3 regions of the Sedimentibacter sp. MB35-C1 genome follow, and region 3 is predicted to be linked to each of the others. Evidence: riboswitches for the same ligand, from Rfam matches in the RefSeq annotation. Region 3 holds a riboswitch; each other region holds the start of a gene.
What was found. A riboswitch is a leader RNA that binds a small molecule or an ion and turns the genes downstream of it on or off. The one in region 3 is predicted to bind cobalamin.
Positions count from the first base shown of each region.

Region 1: linked by a shared signal. The riboswitch ahead of cbiD (cobalt-precorrin-5B (C(1))-methyltransferase CbiD) and the one ahead of cbiB (adenosylcobinamide-phosphate synthase CbiB) in region 3 are both predicted to bind cobalamin.
Region 2: linked by a shared signal. The riboswitch ahead of RBQ61_RS14705 (sirohydrochlorin cobaltochelatase) and the one ahead of cbiB (adenosylcobinamide-phosphate synthase CbiB) in region 3 are both predicted to bind cobalamin.

Region 1 covers NZ_CP133188.1:1,158,880-1,165,312, reverse strand. Annotated here, with positions in the region: gene RBQ61_RS05330 (cobyrinate a,c-diamide synthase) at 1-111, opposite strand, end outside; gene cbiE (precorrin-6y C5,15-methyltransferase (decarboxylating) subunit CbiE) at 108-1,328, opposite strand; gene cobK (precorrin-6A reductase) at 1,325-2,068, opposite strand; gene cobM (precorrin-4 C(11)-methyltransferase) at 2,068-2,823, opposite strand; gene cbiD (cobalt-precorrin-5B (C(1))-methyltransferase CbiD) at 2,833-3,921, opposite strand; cobalamin riboswitch at 4,043-4,216, opposite strand; cobalamin riboswitch at 4,322-4,503, shown strand; gene RBQ61_RS05305 (ABC transporter substrate-binding protein) at 4,683-5,636, shown strand; gene RBQ61_RS05300 (iron ABC transporter permease) at 5,633-6,433, shown strand, end outside.
Region 2 covers NZ_CP133188.1:3,020,201-3,026,633, reverse strand. Annotated here, with positions in the region: gene pyk (pyruvate kinase) at 1-314, shown strand, start outside; gene RBQ61_RS14720 (AI-2E family transporter) at 393-1,469, shown strand; gene RBQ61_RS14715 (hypothetical protein) at 1,512-2,477, opposite strand; gene RBQ61_RS14710 (peptidylprolyl isomerase) at 2,683-3,201, shown strand; cobalamin riboswitch at 3,254-3,458, shown strand; gene RBQ61_RS14705 (sirohydrochlorin cobaltochelatase) at 3,682-5,049, shown strand; gene RBQ61_RS14700 (hypothetical protein) at 5,049-5,603, shown strand; gene RBQ61_RS14695 (ABC transporter substrate-binding protein) at 5,627-6,433, shown strand, end outside.
Region 3 covers NZ_CP133188.1:1,898,184-1,904,616, forward strand. Annotated here, with positions in the region: gene RBQ61_RS08990 (hypothetical protein) at 1-202, opposite strand, end outside; gene RBQ61_RS08995 (N-acetylmuramoyl-L-alanine amidase) at 361-1,080, opposite strand; gene RBQ61_RS09000 (L-lactate dehydrogenase) at 1,338-2,330, shown strand; gene RBQ61_RS09005 (low specificity L-threonine aldolase) at 2,506-3,600, shown strand; cobalamin riboswitch at 3,640-3,809, shown strand; gene cbiB (adenosylcobinamide-phosphate synthase CbiB) at 3,904-4,854, shown strand; gene cobD (threonine-phosphate decarboxylase CobD) at 4,869-5,945, shown strand; gene RBQ61_RS09020 (phosphoglycerate mutase) at 5,942-6,433, shown strand, end outside.

The DNA.
Region 1 (6,433 bases), 740 kb from region 3:
AGGCCTTTTGCCTCTTAGCATTAGCGCTTTTAAAACCGCTGCCGTTACGGTTGTTTTTCCGCTATTGCTTCCTGCGGCCGAAATCATTATTCTGGGAACTTTTAACTTCACAGTATACCACTTCCCTTTCCGCTTATTATGTAAATTGGATTTTGCCCTATCATCATGTCATACTTTCCTACTTTTTTTGACTTAGACACAGAAACATTTATAATTTCCATATTTTTAATTTTATATTTTTCCATGCAGCTCAAGGCTTCATTTAAGCTCTGCAAAGTTATTGTATTTACAACAATATCTACATCTGGATTTTTTGCCAATACTATTTTGATGATTTGTTCCATATTTCCGGAACTTCCTCCTATGAAACAAGCATCCGGCTTTGGAAGATTTTCTATTGCCAATGGAGCTGAACCTTTTACAACCTCGATATTGCGTGTTTTAAACTTCTGTATATTTTTATATATGAGTTCTGCCGCCTGGGAATTCTTTTCCACAGCGTACACTGTTCCGCCATGCAATTTCAAAGCTGCCTCCACAGATACCGAACCTGTGCCCGCACCTATGTCATATACTGTGTAGTTGCTTTTCAGGTTCAGTTTTCCCACACTCAATGACCTTACCTCACTTTTCGTCATAGGAGCGCTGCCTGTTATAAATTCCTCATCCCTTATTGAACGAAGTCCTTCATCCTTTGATATAAATTCATTATTATGAATTAACATTACAGAGAGGCTTTCAAATTTCATGCCTGCAATTTTTTCCACTTCAGACTCAATTATTCTCTCATTTTCATATGACAGATTTTCGCCTACACTTACCTTTAGATGCCCCAGACCCTTGTTTGTCAAAAGCTCACATATTGCACCCGGTCCAAAATCTCTTCCTGTCAGAATAAAAGTCTTTTCATTGAAAATTACATGGGATACTACATTGATACTTCTCCCGTGGGCACTCAAATAGTTTATATTGTCCCACGAAATGTTCAACTTAGCTGTAAAATACTGAAGTGAACTTATTGCCGGAATATTTTCAATAATAATTTCATTTTTTCGAGCAATGATTTCCGTGATTTTTTTTGACAAGCTGTAAAATCCCGAGTCTCCCGACACCATAATTCCATATGAATTAAAGCGGCTTTGATCTATATACTCGCATATATTTTCTGCATTGGAGCTTTCATAAATCGTTTTACCAGAATCCATAAAACTTTTAAGCATTCTCCCAGCACCTATCAGGCACTCAGAAGAATTTACAGCTTCCTCTGATTTTTTATGCATGTAGCTTATATTTCCTATACCAAGACCTATAATATAAACTTTTTTCATATACTACCTCTAATAAGCTCTTTAAATTTCTCCACCGTTATTCCCTCTTCATATGGCCTCTTTAATACAAGACATTCTGCACCGGTTTTGGTGCATGCAGAGGCCTTTTCCTCAAAGCCTCCCGATGATGAACTTTCTTTTGTCACAACAAACCCACCACCAACTGAATTAATCATTGCAATATTCAATTCCTCGCTGAAAGGCCCCTGCATGCAGATAATATTTTTATTTGAAAATCCAAGCTTCAATGCCCTTTCTAAAGAGCTTGTCATAGGGAGAATTCTGACAAAAATTCTTTGCGCATAATTGCGTACATGCGTAAATTTATCTAAATCTTTGCTTCCTGTAGCAAGAAGAATATTTCCTTCTCTGTTGTTTAAATATGAAACAATTTCATTAACGCTGTCAAAATATAAGCACTGAGAATTTTCGCATACTTCTCTTACTATTCTTAAGTAATTAAGTCTGCAGAATTCTGCTGCCTCTCTCACATTTCTAGAGACTTCAGTTGCAAACGGGTGAGTTGCATCAATTACAAAATCAAATTGATTCTTCTCAAACAACTCAATCATTTCTTTTTTATCAAGCCTCTCACAGTAAACTGTAACATTGTCCATATCTTTTATGAATTGCTCGCCGTAATCCGTAGCTACAAACAATCTAACGCTTACACCAATGTCATTCAGAAATTCGGTCAAAAGTCTGCCCTCTGTCGTACCTCCGAAAATACAAACATGCATTAGTGGGTCCCCTTCCTAAACTCGTGAGTAAATTTTGGATTATATAATTCACTTCTTTCATAGCTGTCGCCGAGAAAATTTCCCACAAGAATAAGTGCAGTCTTAGTTATATTATTTTTTTGCATTGTTTCAGGCAGAGTTTTCACTGTACATCTAAATATTTTTTCATCTGGCCATGTGGCCTTGTACACGACTGCGACAGGAGTTTCTTCATCATACCCGCCTGCAATTAACTCCCGGGATAGTTCCTCAGTCAACCCTGAGCTTAAAAACAATACCATTGTCGCATTGTGAGCGGCAAAAGAACGTATGCTTTCTCGTTCCGGAACGGGAGTTCTTCCCTCCATCCTTGTTATTATTACAGATTGGCTCACATCCGGCAGAGTGTATTCAGCTTTAAGAGATGCTGCCGCACCGCAGAATGAACTGACACCTGGAACCACATCATATGAAATTCCATTAGACCTCAAAATATCAATCTGTTCTCTTATTGCACCGTAAATACTTGAATCACCGGTATGAAGCCTAACCGTGCTTTTGTTTTCCTTTTCCGCCTTTTTCACAACCTCAATTACCTCTTCAAGAGTCATATGAGCGCTGTTGTGGATTTCTGCCCCTTCCTTTGCATACTTTAACAATTCTTTGTTTACAAGAGACCCTGCATATATAATAACATCTGCTTCAGATAAAAGTTTGTGCCCTCTTAATGTTATTAAATCTGCCGCTCCGGGTCCTGCCCCTACAAAATTTACCATACTTTTCTCCTACCAATTTAATAGCCCGTGCTTATTTGAATACATTATGAGCTTAATGTTAATTCTATCTCCAACTCTCCTGTTTATATAATAAAGGGCTCTTTCATATATTTTTTTAATTACTTTTTTATCTAATTTTTCCTTTTTTAATATATCTATTGCCTGCTCAGTAGTAACGCTTGATAAAATCTGAGATATAACGTTACTTCCCGCACCGTATAAACCAGCATAGCAGCCTAGCATTTCCATTCTAAAATCACCGGTGTTGGAATGTGTATTCATCATACCTCCGGCTACTTTAACCAATTTGCCTATATGTCCTACTATAAGTATTTCCTTATAGTCGAGCTCCAAGGCATAATCCAGCACCTCTCCAAGATAATTGCTGAATTTAAGACTGTTTTCACCTTTTATTCCCAAGGTTTTGTCTATAAAGTTTTCCGCATAGTTTCCGGGAAACGCCAAAAGCGTATTGTATCCTCTTTCTCTTATTACCTGCATTTCAATCTTAAGACTGTCAATAAGAGCTTTTTCACTCATAGGTTCCACTATACCCGTCGTCCCTATTATAGAAATACCTCCTACAATTCCAAGCTGCGGATTAAACGTCTTTTTTGCAACCTCTTCCCCTTCGGGAACAGATATCACTATATTAACTCCGCCGCTATACCCATATTGACTGCAAATTCTCTGAACATTTTCAGTTATCATTTTTCTGGGAACAGAATTAATAGCAGGTTCTCCAACAGAACAATCCAGACCTTTCTGAGTTACTTTTCCAACACCCTTTCCTCCCACGATATTTATTTTTCCCGAATCATCCAAACTAACATCGGCATAAATTAAAATACCATCTGTGGAATCAGGGTCATCTCCGCTATCCTTTTTAACACAACATCTAACTCCATGTACGCTAAAAACAGGAGTCTTAATATCAATAATTAATATTTCTCCTCTTGGAAGCCTAACCGACACCTTATCTACAGTTTCGCCTGTAAATATCATCAATGCTCCGGCAGTTGCCGCAGCTGTAGCACATGTTCCTGTGGTAAAACCACATCTTAACTTTTTTCCGTTTACAACCATATACTTTTCCATACGCACCTCATTAACATATTTTGAAAGTATAAAAAAACTTCCGTGTTCACGGAAGTTCTAAATAACAATTGAATGACCATACTATCAAATATGTTCTTATTTTAGATTATCCTCCCGAAAATCTACAAATATATATTCTGGCAGGTCTCCTGACTTTCGGATCATCTAACACACACCTTCCCATGCATAAGCACAGTGGCATCAAGCATTATCACCTTTCACAGTAGCGGGGGCTGTAACAGCTTTTACTGTTTTCCCTTTTAAAACATAAGTTACCACAACATAATATTCGGTTTGAATCAATTATATATTATGCATTAATCATTGTCAATAAATTATAGGTCAGAAAACGGGCCGTATTTATTGACAATTAAAATGTAATATACTATACTTAAATTAATTGAAAAACCATAATATTGGTGCGCCTTGCGATAATAGGGAATTAGGTTAAAGTCCTAAACAGTCCTGCTGCCGTAATGAGAGAGCAATTTTTAAGGTTCAGCCAGCCACTGGATATCCGGGAAGGCTAAAAATTGTTGTGACCTCTGAGTCGGAAAACCTGCCGATATTATTTGCGTAAATACCGCAGATGTCATGTTCTTCAGGAAAAAAGAGCACTGGCTGAATAATAATTTGAACATATTTAAAGCATTGTGGATTTTACGTTTCGGTTAATTTGTCGAGGCGTTTTTTTATGTCCGCAAACTTATATAATCAAGCAGAAAATACTGTTGTACGAATTGTTTAATTGGAGGAGAATCATGAAAAAAAGACTATATTTACCTATTTTAGCATTGATTATTGTATTGTCTCTGTCAGCATGCACAAATGAGCAGTCACAACCTAAAGAACCGTCTGATGAAAATTCAGTTCAAAATGCTCAGCTTATTTCTGAAGACAGGGCAGGAAACAAGATAAACATACCTTCGGAAATTGATAGAATAATATCCATATCACCTGCTAACACAGAAATGATAGTGGCTTTAGGGTATGGAGATAAGCTTGTTGCAGTTGACAAGTATTCAGAAGATATAGCCGGAATTCCTGATGATGTGCCTTTCTTTGACATTATGAACCCGGACGTTGAGCAGCTTGTAGCACTGGAGCCTGACATAATTTATGCTACAGGGATGAGCATGAGTGACGGAAATGACCCATTTAAACCTATTAAAGATCTTGGGATAACCGTTGCATACATACCGTCAAGCGACAGTATAGAAGGAATCTACAAAGACATAATCTTTATAGCCGACTCTCTTCAAGCCGGTGATAAGGGCAGAGATATTGTAGACAACATGAAAACTGAAATATCTAGATTCGAAAAAATTAGTACAACTATTGAAAACAAAAAAAAGGTATACTTTGAAATTGCTGCAGCGCCCGATTTATACAGTTTCGGCAGCGGCGTGTTCTTAAATGAAATGATTGAATTGCTGGGAGCTGAAAACATTCTGAAAGATCAGGAAAAATGGGTCTCTATATCAGATGAAGTAATAGTAGCCTCCAATCCCGACATAATACTCACAAATGTAAACTATATAGAAAATGCTGTTGATGAAATTAAAAACCGCACCGGGTGGGAAAATATAACTGCTGTGAAAAATGATGATGTTTACTATATTGACAATAATTTCAGCTCATTGTCGAATCAAAATATAATTAAAGCAATGGAACAAATGTCCGTAGCAATATATCCGGAAGTTTATAAAAAATGAAAATAAGTATAAAAGTAATAGTTTATTATTTATTAGGTGTATTAGTATTGCTGATTGGAGTGGCTTTAGGAAGCATATATGTGCCGCCGGGGGATATTGCGGCAATAGTTTCAAACAAGCTGTTTTCAACAGAGCTGCCCTCAAGCATACCAGATGTATTCGTATCAATAGTATGGGATCTCAGGCTTCCAAGAGCCATTCTCGCCTTCATTGTTGGAGGTGCTCTTGCTGTAAGCGGAGCCGTGATGCAGTCAGTACTGAAAAATCCTCTGGCTTCGTCCTATACTCTCGGCGTGTCATCAGGCGCATCATTGGGTGCCGCTTTTATTATAGTAACAGGATTCAGCATTCCTTTTCTGAAAATGTTCACCTTGCCTGCAGCTGGACTGTCATGCGGTCTGCTTACTGTTTTTTTGGCTGTGAAATTTGCTTCAAAAATGGATAAAAACTTAGAAAACAACACCATCATATTAACAGGAATGGTTTTTTCATTATTTGTAAATGCAATATTGACACTTATTACTTCCATGTCAGGAGATCATATTAAGCAGCTTACCTTCTGGCAAATGGGTTCATTTGCGCTCAAGGATTGGTCTAGCATTTTTATACTGTTTCCTATCGTGCTTGCCGGTGTTATTATTATTGCTTTTTATTCAAAGGAAATGGATATAATGACATTTGGAGAAGAACAAGCTTTTACAATGGGAGTAGACGTCTTCAAAATCAAATGGATTTTACTCGGTTTATCGGCTGCCCTGACCGGCAGTGCAATATCCTTTACAGGTGTTATAGGATTT
Region 2 (6,433 bases), 1.1 Mb from region 3:
TAGGGAAAGAAACAGTTATAGGAAGAGCAATAATTGCAAAAAATGCTGCCGAACTTAGGGATAAATTTGAAGATGGGGATATAATAGTAATGTCGGCAACTGGAAAAGACGTAATTGAATATATGGCACGAGCATCAGCCATCATTGTAGAAGAGGGCGGTTTAACATCTCACGCATTTATTGCTGGATTAAATCTCGGCAAAGAAGTTGTAGTTGGAGCCGAAAATTGTATAAGAGAAATTAAGGATGGAGAAATATTAACGGTAAACGGAAAACAAGGAGTTGTATACAGGGGGCAGGCAAAAGTAATGTAGAGGGGTGGTAGCATAGGAAAATATAAAAGCATATTAAGGTTGTTGTTGCCGATATTATTTGTAATTTGGATAATTTTAATGTTTGTTTTCAGCCTGGACACAGTTAATTGGCTGAAAAATTCATTTAAGCCTGTGCTTTATGCACTGATTATGGCGTATCTCTTGGATTCTGTCGTTACCCTCCTTATGGGAAAATTGAAGGTAAGACGGTGCCAGGGCATATTGCTGGCGTGTATAATTTTAATTGGCATGATAGGTTTGCTCATATACAAGCTGGTTCCTCAGATAGTAGAAAATATAAACAATATAGTATATTTTATAATGGAAGGCAATGTTGATATAACTAAAATTGTGATGGATTTAAAAAATAAGTCTGACAGTGAGTATATCCATCATATAGCTGATTATATCCTTCATGCTAGCGAATTGGTCAGGAATCTTATAAATAATGCTTTTACTGAAATATCCGTTGTGCTGATGCGTATGGTTGGAAACTTTGGTGCAAGTGCCGTGACAATAATAACAAGCTTTATAATCAATATTTACATGCTTATTGAAAAGGAAGATATATTAGCCAGAGGGAAAAGATTTATATATGCATTTTTTGAGCAAAGTAGAGCTAAAAAGATGCTTCGTACCTTCACTGAGGCGAATAGAATTTTTAAGAGCTTTTTAAACGGCAAGCTTCTTGATTCTACAATAGTAGGAATTGTATGCGTGATTTTATTTTTTATATTCCGTGTTCCATATGCGCCACTTATGGGGACAATTATTGGGACGTTTAACATAATTCCTTACTTTGGACCCATTATAGGATCTGTTCCTGTGATTGTAGTGTCTTTTTTCGTGGACCCATCCAAAGCAATAACGGCGCTAATTATAATTGTTATAGTGCAACAGCTGGATGCTAATTTTCTTGACCCGCGCATTGTGGGGAAAAATGTGGGAGTAAGTCCGCTATGGATTATTACATCAGTAACGGTAGGAGGAAATATGTTCGGAGTTCTTGGAATGATTCTTGGAGTTCCGATTGTGGTACTTATTAAAACTGTTATTGAAGAATCCGTAGATGTATTGTTAATAGAAAAAGGAATAGGGGACATAGAGAAAGAAAAGCTGAGAACAGATGTAAAAAGACGTAGATTTAGACACTGAATATATGTAAAAAAACCTGCCTTATAAGCAGGTTTTTGAATATTATTCTTCAGCTGATTGGCACCTTGGTCTGCATCCGGAGCCGCCGCCTGCTCCTCCCACAGAGTTTTCATCAATCTGTCTCGGGAATAAGCGAGGGAATGTAGGACAAATGCTTGCTTGTTCAGGAGAGAGCTGCACAAATCCTGTTGACAGAACACATAGTTGTACGGGAACAACTATTTTCTTTTCGCAGGAGATGCAAAGTGAAATTATTAAGTTAACGGATAATTCACCTGTCCTCGGATCGAGAGTGAAATCTCTTTGAATGCTATTTGTTGCAAGTCTTACCACACAGTCTAAATTGCAGAATTCAGTAAATCTTGGCAGGAATGCTGTGTCATATACTGAAGGTACGCAAATTTCAAAGAAGTTCGTTAGTACTAAAGGATTACATGTAGGAGCAATTTCAACTACAGCTGTCAATGTAATAATGCTTTCACTGTTTGAATCACATGGTGTTACAACTAAATCCATTTCTACTTCAACACATCCGGAAACTTCAATGTTTTGTGTTCCGAATACAGGTGTTCCCTGCTCTTCATCATCACAGAACTGAGTGTCTGCCCAAATTAATTTTTGACTTAATGTACCATCAGGACCTATAACCTTATAATCGCAGCCATCTTCTTTCTTAACAAATTGACCACCTGATAAAGTTGTAATAGGATTAATTTTCATATTGCATTCGTCATTAATGTTTTCGGGATTGAAGAATTTTCTGCATCTTATTTCTGATATTCTTATTACATTTGTTCCGCATCCTAATCTTGGCTCAAAGCAAGTATCGGGAGCAGTTTTAAGCCCTTGTAAATTAAATAGTACTGCATCGTATACTTTTTGAACATATATTGGCTCTGTTACTACGTTTCTCAGGGTTCCGTCCCAATCACAACCTGACTGGCCGGTGCAGCATCTTTCAGCTACTCCGCCGGTACCTAGAACGTTGTTTCTATCTGAGCATTTCATGCTTATATAACCTCCTCATATTTACTATAACTTTACTTTAATATATTCCGGTGTATAGATGTTGTTACAACCTTAAAATTAAAATATTCAGAAAGAATATGCAAATTTTATTATTTTATCAACATCATTGCAGCAATTACGTCTTGAATAATTCTGCATGATAGTGTAAAGTATAGTAAATAATAACATAATAAATGGAGGATATATGAAATTACCGGTAGTAACATTTGAATTTGAAAACGGCGATACAGTAAAGGCAGAGCTTTATCCCGAAATTGCTCCTAATACTGTGAAGAACTTTATATCATTGATCAATAAAAATTTTTATGACGGCTTAACATTTCACAGAGTAATTAAAGGGTTTATGATTCAAGGAGGATGCCCAACAGGAAATGGTACAGGAGGTCCTGGATATTCAATCAAAGGTGAATTTACATCCAATGGTTTTAAGAATGATTTAAAACACACTGAAGGTGTTTTATCAATGGCAAGAGCTATGGCTCCCAACTCTGCAGGTTCTCAGTTTTTTATTATGCATAAAAAATCACCACATCTAGACGGACAATATGCTGGATTTGGCAAAGTTACGGAAGGAATGGACATAGTAGATAAACTTGCAAATTCAAAGACTGATTACAGAGATAAACCTATGGAAGATGTGAGATTAAAAAAAGTAACGATAGAAACCTTCGGAGAAACCTACGAAGAACCGGAAAAAGCGTAAACACATTATGAAAAAGCACCAATGCAATGACTAAATATTATTGACAAAGTGTTTCTTATGGTGCTATACTGATTTAAATTGAATATAGGAATCAGGTTATGGAAGTTGGGTGCAAATCCCACGCAAGACCGTTGCTGTAATTCACTGATGCTTTGACTAATACCACTGGAAATTATTCCGGGAAGGTGTCAAAGATAGCGTTCTATGTAAACGCAGGGTGATAAGCCAGAATACTTGCCGGTTTCCTTGCTGCACTTACAGTGCAGTGCGTACAGCCCTGCGGACTACCATGGCTATGGATGCAATACAAACATATTTCATTTTGTATGAATATGTTATAGTCTCACGTTTTATTTACGTCTGCGAGTTAATCGCAGACGTTTTTTAGTTTCGGTCTTATTAACGCCGGCGGATTTTTCTAAAATCCACCGGATATGACATAAAGCAATATATAAAAACAATTAAAAAGGAGTATTAATAATGAAGAAACAAATTAAAAAATTATTTACGCTTATACTGGCACTGTCGTTATTGCTAATAATGGCAACAGGATGTTCAAATTCAACAAATGCTGCAGACGAAAATCCTCTGGCTGAAAACCCTCCAGTTGAAAATCTATCAGAAGATTCCCCGTCCAAAGTTATACTGGCAGTAAGTTTTGGTACAAGCTACAATGACAACCGTGACTTATCCATTGGAGGCGTTGAGAAAGCGTTGCAAGAAGCTTATCCTGAATATGAGGTTCGACGTGCATTTACAAGTCAGATTATCATTGACAAGCTTAAAGATCGCGACGGTTTAGAAATTGACAATGTAACAGAAGCAATGGATCGTTTGGTAGCAGATGGTGTAAAAGAGGTTGTAATACAGCCTACACATGTTATGAACGGTTTTGAGTATGATGATATTATCAACGAAGTATCAGCATATAAGGACAAATTTGAAAGCTTTAAGGTTGGCAAACAATTGCTTGCCTCAGATGAAGATTTTAAAGAAATTGTCTCAGTTATAACTGAAGAGACAAAATCATATGACACAGAGGGAACTGCAATTGTGTTCATGGGTCACGGAACAGAACATGAGTCAAATGCTGTATATTCAAAGGTTCAACAATACATTACCGATGCAGGTCATGATAATTATTTTATGGGCACAGTGGAAGCAACTCCATCTTTAGATGATGTTATTGCTCTTGTTAAAGAATCTGGAGCAAACAAGGTTGTCTTGCTACCATTTATGATTGTTGCAGGAGATCATGCTAACAATGATATGGCAGGTGATGAAGAAGATTCATGGAAAAGCGCATTTGAAGCAGAAGGATATGAGGTTGAGACTGTGCTTAAAGGTATGGGTGAGTACACAGGTGTTCAGAATATGATTGTTAAGCATTTGGGTGAAGCCATAGATCAAAGTACTAATGAGGAAAATGTGCCTGCTGAAGATACGGATGACTTAGAAGAAGCCGAAAAAGCTCAAACATTACAGGGTGACCAGATTAAGGACGGCACGTATCAGATTGAAGTTTCTTCCAGTTCCAGTATGTTTCGCATAATTGATGCACAACTAACTGTAGCAAAGGGTGAAATGTCAGCAGTAATTACTCTCAGTGGAACGGGTTATGAGAAATTATACATGGGTACCGGTGAAGAGGCACTTGCCGATACTGATGATAAATGTATTTATTATGTAGAGGACAGTGAAGGTAAGTACACATATGAAGTACCGGTGGTAGCACTTAACCAGGATATTAACTGCGCTGCATGGAGTATAAATAAAGAAGCATGGTATGATAGGGTTCTGGTATTTCAATCCTCAATGATACCAGAAGAAGCTGTGACAGTGGAATAATGTATGCAAAAAATGCACTAGGTTTTGTTTATAGTAAAATGAAATATGAGATGAAAAAAATTATAGCTTTGGTTATTCTTTTATTAATAGCAATATTGCCGGTTAAAGCAATTGCTGCGGATTTTCCGGCAGACGGCAGGTACACTGTGGAAGCAACTCTCTCTGGAGGGTCGGGCAGAGTGAAGATCGAATCTCCGGCAGAGTTGACAGTTGCAAGCGGTACTATGACTGCTTCTGTAATTTGGAGCAGTCCGTATTACGAGTATATGCTGGTAGATGGAAATTACTATTATCCCGTCAATACTGACGGGAATTCCACATTCGAGATTCCTGTTTCACTGGACAAGGATATGGCTGTAAGTGCACAAACTGTGGCAATGAGCGTACCCCACGAAATTGACTACACGATTCGTTTTAATTCCGATACACTTAAGCCCTTTAACGGTGGTGGGGCAGCTGAAATCCTGTTTGACATCAGCATCGCAGCTGTAATCATAGTTTTGATAATAGGGCTCTTTTCATATGTTACTGTTAAATCAAAACAAAAAAACTAGATAAAAAAAATAAGGATTAAAAAATGATAAAAAAGCAAAATATACTCATTACGATATGTGTGATGATTATTTTTCTGGTTACAGGATGCACCGGTAGCAAGCATGTAAGCAAGAAAGGGCTTGGAAACGGATGGGAGCCAGAAAGTAGTTTAGAGCTTAAGTATGCAGAAAATTTTAGTGTAGACTATTACAACGGCGGGTATGCCCTGATAACCATATCAGATGGTGGCAGATATCTGGTTGTACCGGAGTCCATTGATATACCAGAAGGCATAGATTCAGACATTGCGGTTCTGAGGCGGCCCATTGAGGATATCTATCTCGTTGCCACTTCTTCCATGTGTCTGTTTGATGCCCTGAATTCCTTAGATAGTATCAGCCTATCAGGAACAAAATCGAAAGACTGGTATATTAAAAATGCAAGGGAAGCAATGGAAGCCGGCGATATTATATATGCGGGGAAATATAATGCGCCGGACTATGAGCTAATTATGTCAAATGGCTGCAGCCTTGCAGTTGAGTCCACAATGATAAACCATAATCCAGAGGTTAAAGAAAAACTGGAAGAGCTGGGTATTCCGGTGCTTACAGACCAGTCAAGCTATGAAGTTCATCCTCTTGGACGTACTGAGTGGATAAAACTTTACGGAGTCCTAACAGGAAAAGAATCAGTTGCAAAACAGGTTTTTAACGAACAGGCAAGTTATTTGGAGGAAATTTCAAATAAGGAAAACACAGGTAAAACAGTAGCGTTTTTTTATATAAGCTCTTCAGGCAATGCCATCGCCAGAAAATCAGGTGACTATGTAACAAGAATGATTAAGCTTGCC
Region 3 (6,433 bases):
CACTTATAATCTTGTAATCTACATCCAAATTAAAATGAGACAGTAGAGCAGTTCTTATGTCCCGCACAATTTGTTTAGAGTGTCGGCTGCTGTCAGACAGGACATGTATTTCAGTTATATTATTATTAGAGTCGGTAATAATTTTACATGATAGAACAGATTTGATATTGGCGAGAAAATATTCTATTTCTTCGAAATCCATATTAGTCCTCCAAAACGTTATACTATCTTGATTATAATACAACATTCCCTATAATTCAACACAAAGTTAACAATAATTATTATATTTTTTAATAATTTTCAATAAATACAAAAAAATACATTTGCAGGCAGACCACAAACGTATTTTTTTGTATTATATTAATATTCATTAAAATATCTTATTAACCCAGTATATATTGCCCAAGCTGTTTTTTCCTGATATTCATCGGAAACCAGCTTCTTTTCTTCAGAAGGGTTTGATAAAAAACCGCATTCTATCAGCAGTACAGGAGGTTTCGTTTCGTCCATTATTTTTATGTTTTTTTTCACCTGAGGAACTCTTTTATTATTTTTATCAAGAATATTTTTTAATGAATCTTGCATTATTTCTGCGGCAATTTTTCCCGGCATGCTGTTTTTTTGATAAAAAACATGGGCGCCGTAATATTGTTTTTGCGGGAAGGAATTTAGATGTATGGAAATTGTCAAATCTGCTTCGGTTTCATTTATCATTTTTACCCTGTTTGTCAAATCTTCATTTTTCTTTTCTCTGATAGTTTTGGATTTTAGCGAATAGAGTCCTTCATCTTCATACCTGGTCATTTCTACATCGAATCCGCTTCCTTCAAGGAAAGCCATAAGCTTTTCAGATATTGCAAGAGTCAGGGGGGCTTCGCCAATTCCCATGTCACCGCTTGCTCCCTGATCGATACCTCCGTGTCCGGGGTCAATAAGAACCTTGAGCTTTTTTACCTGTTCTCTATCCGTTGCATCAATTGTCTCTGTTGTTTTGTTTATATCGGAAAATAATGACATCAGCATTACAATCATTAATGCTATCGCAAATATTATATTTACTCTTTTAAAAATATTTTCCATTGCTACCTCCAAAGCCTTTCTTATATAAGATTATGAGGGGCTGTCAACAATAATTACAAAATACTGCTTTATATAGTTGAAATTTTAATCGTGCGGCAGCAGGGCAGAAAACAGTAATATTTAATAGGAATTAATTAATCCAAAAGAGAATAAATATGTAATTTCTGATATTGTAAATCACAGCGCGGGATTGACAGATTACATATATGGCAGTAAACTGTAAAGAAATTTAAATAACAATTTTTAGGAGACATGACATGCACAAAAATAAATTAGTAGTTGTAGGAGTGGGACATGTCGGTTCATATGTTTTGGCAGATGCTATGAAAACCGGACTGTTCGCTGAAATAGGAGTAATTGATATTTTAGAGAATGTAGCTTATGGCGAGGCATTGGATCAAGCCCAGGCTACAGCATTGACTTATATGAACAACGTAAATGTTACAAATGGAGAATATGAACAATGTGCTGATGCAGATGTGATTATCGTAGCTGCAGGTCCAAGCATAATACCTGATCCAAATGATCCAAAAGGTGAACCAGACCGTACCTTATTGACAAAAACAAACTGTGAAGTTATTCGCGGTGTAATGAAAGGTATTACAAAATATACTAAAGATGCTGTTATTATTTTTATTACTAATCCATTGGATACTATGGTTTATATTGCCGAAAACGAATTTGGATATCCGAAAGGGCGTATTTTTGGTACAGGAACCATGCTTGATTCTGCCAGACTACGCAAAATAGTTGCTGATAATTACAATATTGATCCGAAATCTGTTACAGGATTTATGATGGGAGAACACGGCAGGACAGCTTTTCCTGTTATGAGCCATGTATATATCAGCGGGATTCCTTTATCTGAAGCAGATACTTTCCTAGAAGGAAAGAAAGATATACAAAATCCCGATGTGGTTAAAAAATTGACTGTAAGCGCTGCATATGAAGTGTTTAACGGCAAAGGCTGGACAAATGCAGGAGTCGCACAGTCGGCAGTTACAATGGCAAGGGCAGTGCTGTTAGACGAAAAAAGTATTTACCCTGCATCAACTACATTGCGTGGTCAATACGGTCATGACAAAGATGTGGCGCTGAGCATGCCATGTATTATAGGGCGTGAAGGTGTTTTGAAGCAGATACCTGTAAAGTTAAATGAATGGGAAACAAAAAAATTAGAAGAAACAATAGCGTATATCCAAGAAACCATGGTTGATGCAAAAACAGGTCCTAAATTTTCTAAGAGATAATATTTAAAATAAAAATCAAAGTTTTAGATACAGAGTATTTGAAACTTTGATTTTTATTGTTTGCTACAAAAACGATGATATATAATAATTGTGGCAAACATTATCATTTAGCGGTATAATAAAAATAAATGCTTGTTAGAAAGCATTGTAACAATAACATTTTAAGAGGTGAATTATGAAGTTAACTGATCAATATAAGGCTGCAAAGTATAAATTCCAAGGTAACGGTCCAAGAAGTATCGATATATTAAAGGAAGCCTTAAACAGTATACAAGAAGATAGGTTTGCCGATTTATACGGCAAAGGCGAAATTATTGAAGAATTTGAAAAGAAATTTGCTGGAATACTTGGAAAAGAATCAGCTGTTTTTATGCCAAGCGGTACGATGGCACAACAGATTGCTCTTAGGATCTACGCAGACGATAAAAACAACAAGAAAGTTGCATATCATCCTCTCTCACATTTGGAATTGCATGAGCAAGATGCAATAAAGATTTTGCATGGTTTGGAAACTGTTCTTTTGGGTGAAACAAACCGACTGTTTACCATAAAAGATTTAATGTCTGTTAAGGAGAATGTTGGGACTTTGTTAATTGAACTACCTCAGAGAGAAATAGGAGGATATCTGCCGGCTCTTAATGAATTGGAAGAAATTATAGAATACGCAAGGTCTAAAAATATGTACATCCATCTTGACGGTGCCAGATTATTTGAATCGCTTCCATACTATGAAAAATCTCCGGCTGAAATATCAGCGTATTTTGACAGCGTGTATATTTCCTTTTACAAGGGTATAGGTGCTGTTGCAGGAGCTGTTTTAGCTGGGGAAAAAGAGTTTATTAACAAAGCTAAAATCTGGAAACGCAGGCATGGAGGGGATTTAATAAGTCTCTATCCGTATATCATTGCTGCTGATTATTATTATGAAAAAAGAAAAGATATGATGAGTAAATTTCATGAAGAAGCTATAGAACTGGCAAAGTATTTCAATGATTTGCCATCTGTTCGTACGACACCTGAAATACCGATGACTAATATGTTTCATGTGCATGCTGATTTCAGCAGTGATCAACTGGAGAAAATAGTTTCAAAAATATTTAGCGAATTTGATGTTTCAATAGCCGGAGGTATTAAAAAAATAGATGAAAAAACATCAAAATTCGAAATATCAATTGGTGAAGAGTTTTCGAAAATTCCTAAGGAATTGTTAAAACAAGTATTTGACAGGTTTAATGAATACATAAAAGTAAGAAGCTATCTCTTTCATTGACATTTAAATCCTGTTGATTTATAATTATTTCATAAATAAATGAAAATGTACTTTGTTGGTAACTTTTGTTTTAATAGGGAAAACAGTAAAAGCTGTTACAGCCCCCGCTACTGTGAAAGGTGATAAGGCTCATTGCCACTGTGAAAATGGGAAGGCGAGCGTTAAATGATCCGAAAGTCAGGAAACCTGCCAAATTAGTTTTTTATGGATTGTCGGGAGGACTGTCTGAAATATGTGTGTAACCGCCTTCCGTTCAGGAGGGTTTTTTGTTTGTCCAAATAAGGTATGTCAGAAAGGAATAATATGAATTCACTCATCATCGGATATGTGCTTGATTTGATTATCGGAGATCCTCAAGGATGGTTTCATCCTATAAGACTCATAGGGAATATGATTTGCTTTGTTGAGGACAAGCTGAGAAAATGCTGCAAAAATTCAAAGGAAGAAACAGCGGCAGGAGCGATATTATGGTTTTCGGTTGTTTTTACTTCATTTGTAATTCCATATGTAATTTTATATTTTGCATCAAAGGTTAGTTTTATGCTTGCATTAATTATTGAAGGATTAATGTGCTACTACATACTTGCAACAAAAAGTTTGAAGGATGAAAGTATGAAGGTTTATAAATCACTGAAAAGAAATGATTTAGCTGAAGCTCGTAATTATTTATCTTTTATTGTGGGCAGGGACGTGGAAAAGCTTAATGAAGTATCTGTTGCAAAAGCGGCTGTGGAAACTGTTGCAGAAAATGCATCTGACGGGGTTATTGCTCCAATGCTTTACATAATGATTGGAGGAGCTCCTCTGGGATTTATGTACAAGGCAGTCAATACTTTAGATTCAATGGTTGGATACAAAAATGAAAAATATATAAATATAGGCAGGGTTTCAGCCATAGCTGATGATGTTGCAAATTTCATTCCCTCAAGGATTTCAGCGCTTATTATGATCGCTGTGGCATTTATTACAGGCATGGATTACAAAAATGCCCTCAGAATCTATTTGCGAGATAGGTACAATCACAAGAGCCCAAACTCAGCACATACGGAATCAGTGTGCGCCGGAGCTCTGGACATAATGCTTGGAGGAGACAGCTATTACGGAGGCGCGCTTGTCAGCAAGCCGACAATAGGAGATGACATAAGAAAAATAGAAATAGAAGATATTAAAAGGGCTAATAGGCTTATGTACGCAGCATCTATGCTGACGTTGGCAACAGGTTCATTGCTTTACTACTTTGTTACAAGCTTATAAAATAGGAGAATACTATGAGTATAGAAATACATGGCGCCGACATATATACGGCGGCCGAAAAAAACGGTAGCGGGATAAATGAAATATTGGATTTTTCATCAAACATAAATCCTTTGGGTATACCCGATTCGGTTAAATCCGCCTGTATAAATTCAATTGAATATTCTAACAGGTATCCGGACATCAATTCTTCAGAATTAATCCGAAGTATTGCATCAGTCGAAAAAGTCCCGACCAGCTTTATTTTTGCGTCAAATGGAGCAGCAGAAGCCATATATCGTATTGCTTTTTTCTTAATGCCCAAAAAAGGCCTTGTTACTGCACCGGCCTTCAGCGAATATGAGAGCGCATTGAAAGCAGTCGGTGCAGATATTAACTATTACAATCTGGGTGAAGAATATGAATTTAAGATAAAGGATAACATATTAAATCATATAAATAATGATACAGATATTGTATTTTTGTGCAACCCCAATAATCCAACTGGGCAAATAACAGATATTAAAACAACAGAAAAAATAATTGACAAATGTATGAAGTCAGGGGCAACTGTGGTTATAGATGAATGTTTTCTGGATTTTGTGGAAAATAAAGAATCATTAAGTTCTGTCAGACTAATGAATAAATACAATAATCTTATTGTATTGAAAGCATTTACCAAAATATATGCTATTCCGGGGATACGCCTGGGTTATTGTATGTCTTCAAAAAGAGATGTTATTAATGGACTGAAATCGTCAGGGCCTCCCTGGAATGTTTCGAATATTGCACAGGCTGCGGGGATTGCGGCACTGAAGGAAAGAGAGTATGTAAGCAGGACTGTTTCGTACATAAAGGAGCAAAGAAATTACATGCTCAGTGAACTAAATAAGTTGAATATTAAGGCATATAATTCTAATGCCAACTATATATTGTTTAAAATTTTTAATGATGTGGATTTAAAGGAAGAACTGCTTAAAAAAAATATATTGATAAGAAGCTGCTCAAATTACAAAAACTTTGACAGAAGCTATTACAGAATTGCAGTGAAATCAAAGAATGAAAATAAACTTCTCATTAAGGCATTGTATGAAATAAGGGAGATGCTATGAAGAAGGTTTTAATAATAATAGACGGTTTAAGTGAAAAAAATATAGCAGAGCTGAATGATATGCAGCCTTTAGAATACGCATATACACCGTTTATTGATAAGATTATTTATGAAGGGTTCCGAACAAAAAAGATGTATTGCCCTGATGGAAGAGAGCCTGACAGCTTGGGGTGCATTTTATCAATACTTGGAGTTAACGGAAATCTTATTCCAAAAAACAGGGCATATCTTGAGGCAGTTGCGGAAAATATTGATGCAGGAGAAGATGAGGTTGCTCTGAGATGCAACTTAGTGAGCATTCAAGGCAACAAGCTTGAATCCTTTAACGGTGAGGGTCTTACAAGAGAAGAGATGCGTTCAGCTTCAGGGAATATAAAACCCGGGGGCATTAAATTTTATCACTTGAATGAATACAGAAATATTATCATTGCTGGGAAATCAGAAAAGCTTTTTTCTATTAAGGATATGCCTCCTCATGAAAACATAGGA